2 regions of the Neobacillus sp. 204 genome follow, and region 1 is predicted to be linked to the other one. Evidence: a T-box and tRNA genes for the amino acid it is inferred to sense, from the RefSeq annotation. Region 1 holds a T-box; the other holds one or more tRNA genes.
What was found. The T-box of region 1 lies ahead of ACJ004_RS14835 (glycine--tRNA ligase). A T-box ahead of a tRNA ligase gene usually reads a tRNA of that ligase, here a tRNA-Gly.
Positions count from the first base shown of each region.

Region 2: it has a tRNA-Gly gene. The T-box ahead of ACJ004_RS14835 (glycine--tRNA ligase) is inferred to sense a tRNA for this amino acid. The anticodon was not compared.

Region 1 covers NZ_JBJORY010000006.1:301,212-305,682, forward strand. The annotation lists gene ACJ004_RS14835 (glycine--tRNA ligase) at 1-1,244, opposite strand, end outside; T-box leader at 1,309-1,483, opposite strand; gene recO (DNA repair protein RecO) at 1,703-2,455, opposite strand; gene ACJ004_RS14845 (YqzL family protein) at 2,490-2,633, opposite strand; gene era (GTPase Era) at 2,807-3,730, opposite strand; gene ACJ004_RS14855 (cytidine deaminase) at 3,720-4,121, opposite strand; gene ACJ004_RS14860 (diacylglycerol kinase family protein) at 4,325-4,471, opposite strand, start outside.
Region 2 covers NZ_JBJORY010000012.1:86,712-91,182, reverse strand. The annotation lists gene pfkB (1-phosphofructokinase) at 1-438, opposite strand, end outside; gene ACJ004_RS22425 (DeoR/GlpR family DNA-binding transcription regulator) at 435-1,187, opposite strand; tRNA gene ACJ004_RS22420 (tRNA-Gly) at 1,407-1,480, shown strand; tRNA gene ACJ004_RS22415 (tRNA-Ser) at 1,492-1,583, shown strand; gene ACJ004_RS22410 (TorD/DmsD family molecular chaperone) at 1,595-2,131, opposite strand; gene ACJ004_RS22405 (DUF6509 family protein) at 2,408-2,692, shown strand; gene ACJ004_RS22400 (cold-shock protein) at 2,735-2,938, opposite strand; gene ACJ004_RS22395 (cold-shock protein) at 3,130-3,330, opposite strand; gene ACJ004_RS22390 (nucleoside hydrolase) at 3,630-4,471, opposite strand, start outside.

The DNA.
Region 1 (4,471 bases):
CCGATTTCATCATGACGGCGATAGCGTTTTCCGATCGAACCTGATTCGTCAAAATCCACTGAAAAATGTTTAGCTAAAGTTGCGAAAACTTCACGTGCTTCATCAGACAATTTCTTCGACAATGGAAGTATTGCTGCTTTAAACGGAGCTAATGCAGGGTGGAAATGCATGACCGTTCTAGATGTCCCATCTTCAAGCTGTTCTTCATCATAGGCATCAATTAAGAATGCTAACGTTACCCGGTCTGCTCCTAATGATGGTTCAATACAATAAGGGACATATTTTTCATTGGTTTCAGGATCAAGATAATGGAAGTCCTCACCTGAATACTCCATATGCTGCTTCAAATCATAATCCGTTCTAGATGCTACTCCCCATAGTTCTCCCCAACCAAACGGGAACTTATATTCAAAATCAGTTGTCGCGTTACTGTAATGGGATAGCTCATCTTCGGAGTGGTCACGAAGCCGTAAATTTTCTTTTGTAAGTCCTAATGACATTAACCATTCTTCAGCAAATTGCTTCCAATAATCGAACCATTTAAGCTCCTCGCCAGGCTTACAGAAAAATTCAAGTTCCATTTGTTCAAACTCTCTTGTCCGGAACGTGAAATTCCCTGGGGTAATTTCATTTCGGAAACTTTTACCAATCTGCGCAATACCAAACGGCATTTTCTTTCTCATTGTCCGCTGTACATTTTTAAAATTAACAAAAATTCCTTGGGCTGTTTCAGGACGAAGGAAAATTTCATTCGTACTGGATTCGGTCACCCCTTGGAATGTTTTAAACATTAAATTGAACTGACGAATTCCAGTAAAGTCATGACTGCCGCAATCCGGGCAGGCGATATTGTGTTCTTTCACCAACTCTTCCATTTTTTCAAACGGTAAGCCATCAACAACCATTTCAATGCCTTTTTCATCCAGAGCATTTTCAATTAATTTATCGGCGCGATGACGTGCCTTACAATTTTTACAATCAATCATCGGATCATTAAAGTTCCCAATATGACCTGATGCTTCCCAAGTACGCGGATTCATCAGAATACTTGCATCTAAACCCACATTATATGGTGACTCTTGAACGAATTTTCTCCACCATGCCTGCTTTATATTGTTTTTAAATTCAACGCCTAGCGGGCCGTAATCCCAAGTATTTGCAAGCCCTCCGTAAATCTCTGAACCAGGAAAAATAAATCCTCTGTGTTTTGCGTGTGAGACAATTTGTTCCATTGTTACCTTCATTGAAATTACTCCTTTAGATAAATTTAATTCAAACAAAAAAACTCCCGTTCCTATGCTTGTTAAGCATAGGGACGAGAGTTTACCCGCGGTTCCACCCTATTTGCTGCTAAAAAGCAGCCTCTTTTATTACAAAGATTGCTCAGGAACGCCTTCGTTAGTTCTCTATACCCTAGCTTTCACCATCCTAGGTTCGCTTTTATAGAGGATTACTAAGTACTCTTCTCCGTCACAGCAATTATTTTATTAAGGCTCTTTTCGTAAACTTTTTGCTTTAGGAACTTTATAAAGGTCCATTACTAAGTTTCTAGGCAATTTTTGCAAATGTTCTTACGAAAAGATGCCACGAAGCATCTAGTTATACGAGTTGATGTACTTATACGAAAAACAACAATCTATGCGAAAATAGCCTTTATTAATGAAAATAATAACGAAAACTCCAAACATTGTCAACAAGGCGATTATAAGAGATTACGAAATTTATCCATAGAATTAAGAAACTTTTTGGATTTAAGATGCAAACCAGAATACTCTTCATAGTAAGCAGTAATAACTTTCTTAAGTTCGGCTTTCGTCTCTTCTTTAACAGAAATATTTCCTAACCTTGAAAGATCAAAATAATAAAATACCCTTAATAATTTTACTGTTGCTGCTGAAATTTTAAAATGATATGGATCCTTACCGAGACAACGATGACAGATAAATCCGCCTTCTCGAATTGAAAATGAAAATTGTCCGTCTTTACTGCCGCAAACGGAACAATGATTTAAAACTGGGTTCAAACCCATCACATTCAGCATTTTCATCTCATAAATATTCATAAGAATATCAGGGTCGTAACCTTCATTCAAGTAATTTAATGTTTGAAAAAGTAATTCAAAATGATAAGGATTTGGTTTTTTTTCTTCCGTGCATTTATCGGTTAATTCGACGATATAACTAGCATAGGCTGTTAAAAAAATGTCTTCACCAATCGACCGCAGGGAAGTAGCTGTTTCTCCTTGCTGCAGGCTTCCTAAACCAGTTCCTCTTGTAATGAGAAAATAACCATGTGTAAAAAGCTGTGTAATGGAGGAAAGGCGGCTGTTTGGCTTTTTTGCACCCCGAGCCATAACACCCACCTTTCCCCATTCTCTAGAATATATAGTTACAATTTTATTTGTTTCACCATAATCTGTTGTTCGAATAACGATGCCTTCACACTTCTGAAGCACTATTATCACCTTCTAAAGTAGTACGAAGACAAACTTATGAAACGGGAAAATCGATTTGTGCTAGCTCATCATTCAGATTTCCGGGTATTTCTTGGTTTTCCTTCTCTAGTTCTTTAATGAGAAGGTATGTGTCAATATTACCTGTTTGGAGGAATACTTTCCACGTAAAATCCATCATCGAAAACCCCACCTTTCATATTTAGCCTAGCTATCATTCGGTCCCAAACCTTACAATTATCATAGCCTGCCAGCGCATAAATCATAAGACAAATTTTTTGTTAATGTTGTCCATGCATAATTTGAAATAAAACGTAATATTTTAGTTAGGGTTATTAGAAAAGAAAAAGCTATTTAATATTCATCTTCATTGAAACCATAATCACGAAGCTGGGACATCTTATTACGCCAGTCTTTTTGAACTTTTACCCATAATTCCAGGTACACTTTTGATCCCAATAGATTTTCAATATCTGCACGTGCTCGCTTACCTATTTCTTTTAACATACTCCCTTGCTTACCAATAATGATTCCTTTTTGTGAATCACGTTCAACAATAACCGTTGCCATGACATCAATCATATTTTTCCCCTCACGACGCTCCATTTTGTCAAGCACCACAGCTAACGAATGGGGAATTTCTTCTCTGGTTAAGTGAAGTGCTTTTTCCCTTATTAACTCTGTAATAATAAAGCGTTCCGGATGATCTGTCACTTGGTCTGCTGGGTAGTATTGTGGTCCCTCTGGCAAGAAAGACTTAATCTGGTCGAGCAGTCGTTCCACATTATTACCTTCTAGCGCTGATATTGGCACAATTTCTTTGAAAGGATATTTTTCTTGATATGACTCAATGATTGGCAATAACTTATCAGGATGGACTTGATCAATTTTATTAATAACAAGAAAGATTGGCGTAGTTACTGTTTGAAATTTTTCTAGAATAAATTCTTCTCCACGTCCAAATCCTTCTTCTGCATTAACCATAAATAAAATCAAATCTACTTCTTTAAGTGTATTTACAGCTACCTTCATCATAAAATCGCCTAATTTATGTTTTGGTTTATGAATACCTGGAGTATCTATAAAAATCATTTGGGCGTCATTTACGGTTAAAACGCCTTGGATTTTGTTACGAGTAGTTTGCGCCTTATCACTCATGATGGCAATTTTTTGACCAATTACTCTATTAAGAAACGTAGATTTCCCCACATTAGGACGGCCTATAATCGAAATAAAACCTGACTTATAACCTTTGCTTGAGTTCTCATTATTTAACATGGAGATCCTCCGGTGTAAAAGCTCCAGGCAATAAATTTTCCACAGTTATTTCTAAAATATCACCTTTTAGGTTGGTTAGAATAACTTTCATATCTTTGGAGCATAATTCTGAAATTACTTGCCGGCAAGCACCACATGGGGAGCAAGGTCGGTCTGTATCTGCAACTACAGCAAGCATTTGAAAATCCTTATCTCCCTCTGAATAGGCTTTAAATAAGGCAGTACGCTCTGCACAGTTACACATACTATAGGCAGCATTTTCTATATTACAGCCAAGATATACTTTTCCATCCTTTGTTAACAAGGCGGCACCCACTCCAAACTTGGAGTAGGGGGCATAGGCTTTTTCCCTTGCCCTTTTTGCTTCTTCAATTAAGTGTTCAATGTTCACTAGTGTGTTCTTCCCTTCCAGCAGAAATCTGCTGTTCCTTTATTTTAACTCAAAATTCATTGAAAATCATTACTTAAAGTCAAAAAAATTCAAAAAATTAGAATTTTCTCATAAATCAACCTGTCCTCTTTTTTGGCTGATAAGTTATTTTACCGAATTCACCATTCCATTTCAAATCACGGTCAAATTCCATCTCCACTGCCTTATAATAACGCTAGAACATAGGGTAAAAAAATAACGATCCCTATGGCTATGGAAAGAATCGCATAAACAAATACCGCACCTGCCGCCAAATCCTTTGCCTGTTTTGCCAAGGGATGATATTCGACTGTAACGAGATCAACAACTCG
Region 2 (4,471 bases), on a different contig from region 1:
TTCCTCATACGTAGTTTTCGGTAGACTACTAGGAATACTTCCAGCCAGTACCAATAAATCATCTGGACCTAATTGCATTATTTTTTGTTGAAGCAATCCAAAATTTTGTTCCGTTATTTTCGGGCCTTTTGCATTAATTTCTGACTCTTGACCCGTTTTAAGTTTTACATTGATACGTGTATCTTCGTCGACATGAACAAAATCGGTTTCAATCATTTCCTTTTGCAGATATTGTTCAATGTAAGTCCCGGTAAAACCACCAACAAAACCTAATGCTTTACTGCGTGTACCAAATTGGTTTAAAACCCTTGACACATTGATCCCTTTTCCACCTGGAAATTTTGCTTCATCGACTGTTCGGTTTAACTCCCCAATCTGAAAACTCTCCAGTTTAACGATATAGTCAACAGAGGGGTTTAACGTTAATGTATAAATCATGCTGTCACAACCTTTATTGTAGTCCTATTTAAATATTGCTTCTGGGTATCTTCCTCTAATTCATTCGTGATAATCGCTGCTTCATGAATATCGGCAATTTTGGCAAATGAGATTTCAGCAAATTTTGTATTATCCGCTAGCACATATGTCTCTCTAGAAAGAGCAATTGCCTTTTGCTTCACCATGGCTTCCTCTTGATCTGGCGTGGTAAAGCCAAATTGCGGATGAATGCCATTTACACCTATGAAGCATTTATCAAAACGGTAAAGGTCTAGGCCTGCTAAGGCACCTCTGCCGATGAAAGCATTTGTATTCGGCTTCGCCAAGCCACCGATTAAGTAGGTGTTGATGCCTTTCTCTAATAATGGTTTTAAGTGCATTAAGCCGTTCGTAACAACAACGATTTCCTTATATGGAAGGAATTCAATCATTTCAATCACAGTTGACCCAGCATCAAGATAAATACAATCACCTTCATCCACCAAACTTGCTGCATATTGTGCAATCAATCGTTTTTCTTGAAGGTTTTTGGAGGATTTCTCAATCATACTCGGCTCTTGAAGTTTCCCCTGTAATCTGGAGGCACCTCCATGAATTCTCTTTAAAAACTTTTGGTCCTCTAATTGCGATAGATCTCGGCGAATAGTTGACTCCGAGGATTCCGTTAACTCCATAATTTCATTAATTTTAACGACATTTTTCTCTTTTAATAATTGCAGAATAATTCGATGACGTTCTGGTGTTAACATGTCATCACCACCTAAATTTTTTTGTTCTTAATTACATAGTACTGAAAACGATTGCAAAAATCAATCATTTTCTTTCAAAAACAATCATAATTTGAATGTTTTTGAACGTTTTTTGAAGTTTTTCCTTAACCACAGAAATATTTTAATCTCCAAAAACAATTTTCATCTGCAAAAATGTTAATTATTATGGTATAATTTGTATGGTTATTAATGATGTATGCGGGTGTGGTTTAATGGTAGAATTTCAGCTTCCCAAGCTGACGGCGGGGGTTCGATTCCCCTCACCCGCTCCATGAGCTAAGTTGGAGAAGTACCCAAGTGGTTATAAGGGGGCGCACTCGAAATGCGCTAGGACGGGTAACCGTTGCGTGAGTTCGAATCTCATCTTCTCCTCCATACATATTCTTTCAAAAAAACGTTAAATTATCGTGTTTGTATACTAAAAAAGCCAGAGATTTCTCTCTGGCTTTTTTATCTGCCTTGGTCTCTTGCAAGCTTAAATCCACCAGATACAGCATAAATTCCAATTCAAGTAAAAGGTGATCATCAGGTTCCTTATTTTCATGTTTATATTGGAGACCAAAGTGATGGTATTGCTCTCTGACTTGATAGGTCCATTCCTCAAATAACAATTGTTCCCTGCTCCGGTAGTATGACTCCCAAGGTGGTGCAACCAGCGGGCCTGGACCAATAAATAAGCGACGGAACTCTTCATATTCCCTGTTGATTTGCTCCTCCGTTAAATGTTCAAAAAAGTTCCGAAGAATTTTTCCACCCTTATGAACTTCCTCTAATTCTTGTAAATTACCATTATTTCGAATTCCCAATAATGACTCGATGTTCGAAGGTACTAAAAATAAAAAATGCAGAAACTGATAATAATTTTTTTTAGCTAAGAAAAACGGCTGCCACTGAATATATAAAGGCTCTGTCATCGAATTCATTTAATCTCTCCAAATTTGTGAAATATTTCACATAAAAACTTATACCTAATAACCTACTTTTCTTTATGAGACCACTATTTTTCACCATTTATCTTACCTTATTGCTATTTAGAAACCCTATTTAAAATTTATTCACAATAATTTCAAAATGGTTTGAAATTTATATGTAAAAAATAACATTCTTCGAGAAAAATAATAATAGCGATTCAATTTTTTCTTGTTGAATTAAATATGTGTATAATAGTATGGATGAATACTTTGCAGAGGATGATACATATGAACATTACTGGACATTCCGTTGAAAAATTAGAGGATCCATTCGGTTTATTATCAGGAGACCGTTATGAGTTTTTCTTAGAACTAAATGTAGATGAAGAAGATGAGCTTTATTCAGAAAAAGGAATTGGCCTAAGAGCAATCTTCGTTAGCGACGAAAATGGTGAAAAAATTACCAACTTTTATCTTTATGAACAGGGAAGTGAGAAAGTTCTAGACTTTGCTCTTGAAGAGGATGAAGAAGCAATGGTCCTTTCCTATTGTAAAGTAAACGCCAAAGAATAATAAAAAGCAGGGAGAAATAATACCTCCCTGCTACTATTTATATTACATAAAATTTTTACTATGGTTGTGAATTACTTGTAATTCTTTTGTTGTTAAACTCATTTCACTTTTACAAATCGGGCATAAAGGCAAATCCGTGCTTTTAAAATTGTCACGGACCCAGCATTTACAAGTTTCTGAATTACATACCCATATTTTCGTTTCTTCTAATTTGATTTCCTCATCATTTTTTCTACCAAACGCCAAAACGATCACCCCTTATAATTAGTGCATGACTGTTTTTACTATTTTGTTTGTTAGCTAAATAATATGGAAAATATCAATATACATCATTTAGCAGTTTCCTATTGCCCATTGAAACTAGGTTATTATTAATAAATATTATAGATAAAAAGGTGATGCTAAATCTCTTGCATCACCTTTTTATTTCAATAGAATTAAACAGTTTGAACGTTAGAAGCTTGTGGTCCACGAGCGCCTTCAACGATTTCGAAAGAAACTGATTGGCCTTCTTCTAATGTTTTGAAGCCTTCTGATTGAATTGCTGAAAAGTGAACAAATACGTCTTGACCGCCATCTGCTTCGATAAATCCAAAACCTTTTTCTGCATTAAACCATTTAACTTTACCGTTGTTCATGAAATAACCCCCAAAATAATTGTTCACTTTTAATTTATTTTACAGTAAAAAAAATAAAAAAGACGTACTGACACGTTTGGGTAATAGACATCACCCACATGTTCGTGCAGTTACGACTACCTAAACCAATAAATATTAAACTAACTTAAAAGCGTATCTTTATTTTAACCGATTTTTGCCAAACCGTCAATGAAATTTCAAAAACTAGGAAATTCAGTGAAAATATATCAGTGAAAATAATAGATTAACATACTTGTCTTATGCTGATGTAATAATGAAACTTGAGACCCCGAGTTTCATTATTCTTTATTAAATTCACCTTGTAAAAATATTTCCATGAAGTTGACGGAAAACTTTTGTGTATCAATTTCCATCCCAATGTAATCAAGTGATTCTGTGGGTTCCTTATCTGGTTTTGGTCGAAAGTCTGCAATACTTTTGCCCTTGGCATTCCCAAAATTCTCGACTCTCACTCGTTTTGGGATATATTTGACCAAATCAGGTTCCGTTAACGCCATGAGCGGGACTACATCATGAAGTGGCGCCCCTTTAATGCCCGGGACATTTTTCTGATAGGCCTTATAGTAATAATCAAAGGCTGGTTTTAATAATGGCCGAAAAGGTGTAGGGCTGTTTTGGCTAAGAAAGTCAATAATATCGGGCGTGATCAGTGCTTTGTTTGTAACATTTAACGGGTATAAATAGATATTATGTGCTTTTTCCATCACAGTATGTGCAGCAATTGGGTCAACATAAAAATTCGCTTCTGCTTCAGCGCTAATATTCCCCGGGACCAAAAAAGCCCCACCCATAATATAAAAGCCGTTGACTTCCTTTAATGCATCATTTCCGTATAAGATAAACATCAAGGCAAGGTCGGTTAATCTTCCGACAGAAACAATAACAAGATTCCCTTTATACTGGGAAACAAGCTCACTAATTTTATTTATATCATATACCTTCACATTCTGTATCGTATCTGGAGGCTTTATCGGTCCTAATCCCTCTTTGCCATGTATCTCCGGATAATATGTGATCGGTTCACCTAATAGTGGTCCTGCGCTACCTGCAATAATTGGAATATCCGCTCTACCACCTAAAGTTAATAGGTAGGCTGTATTTTTAATTGATTGCTCTTTCG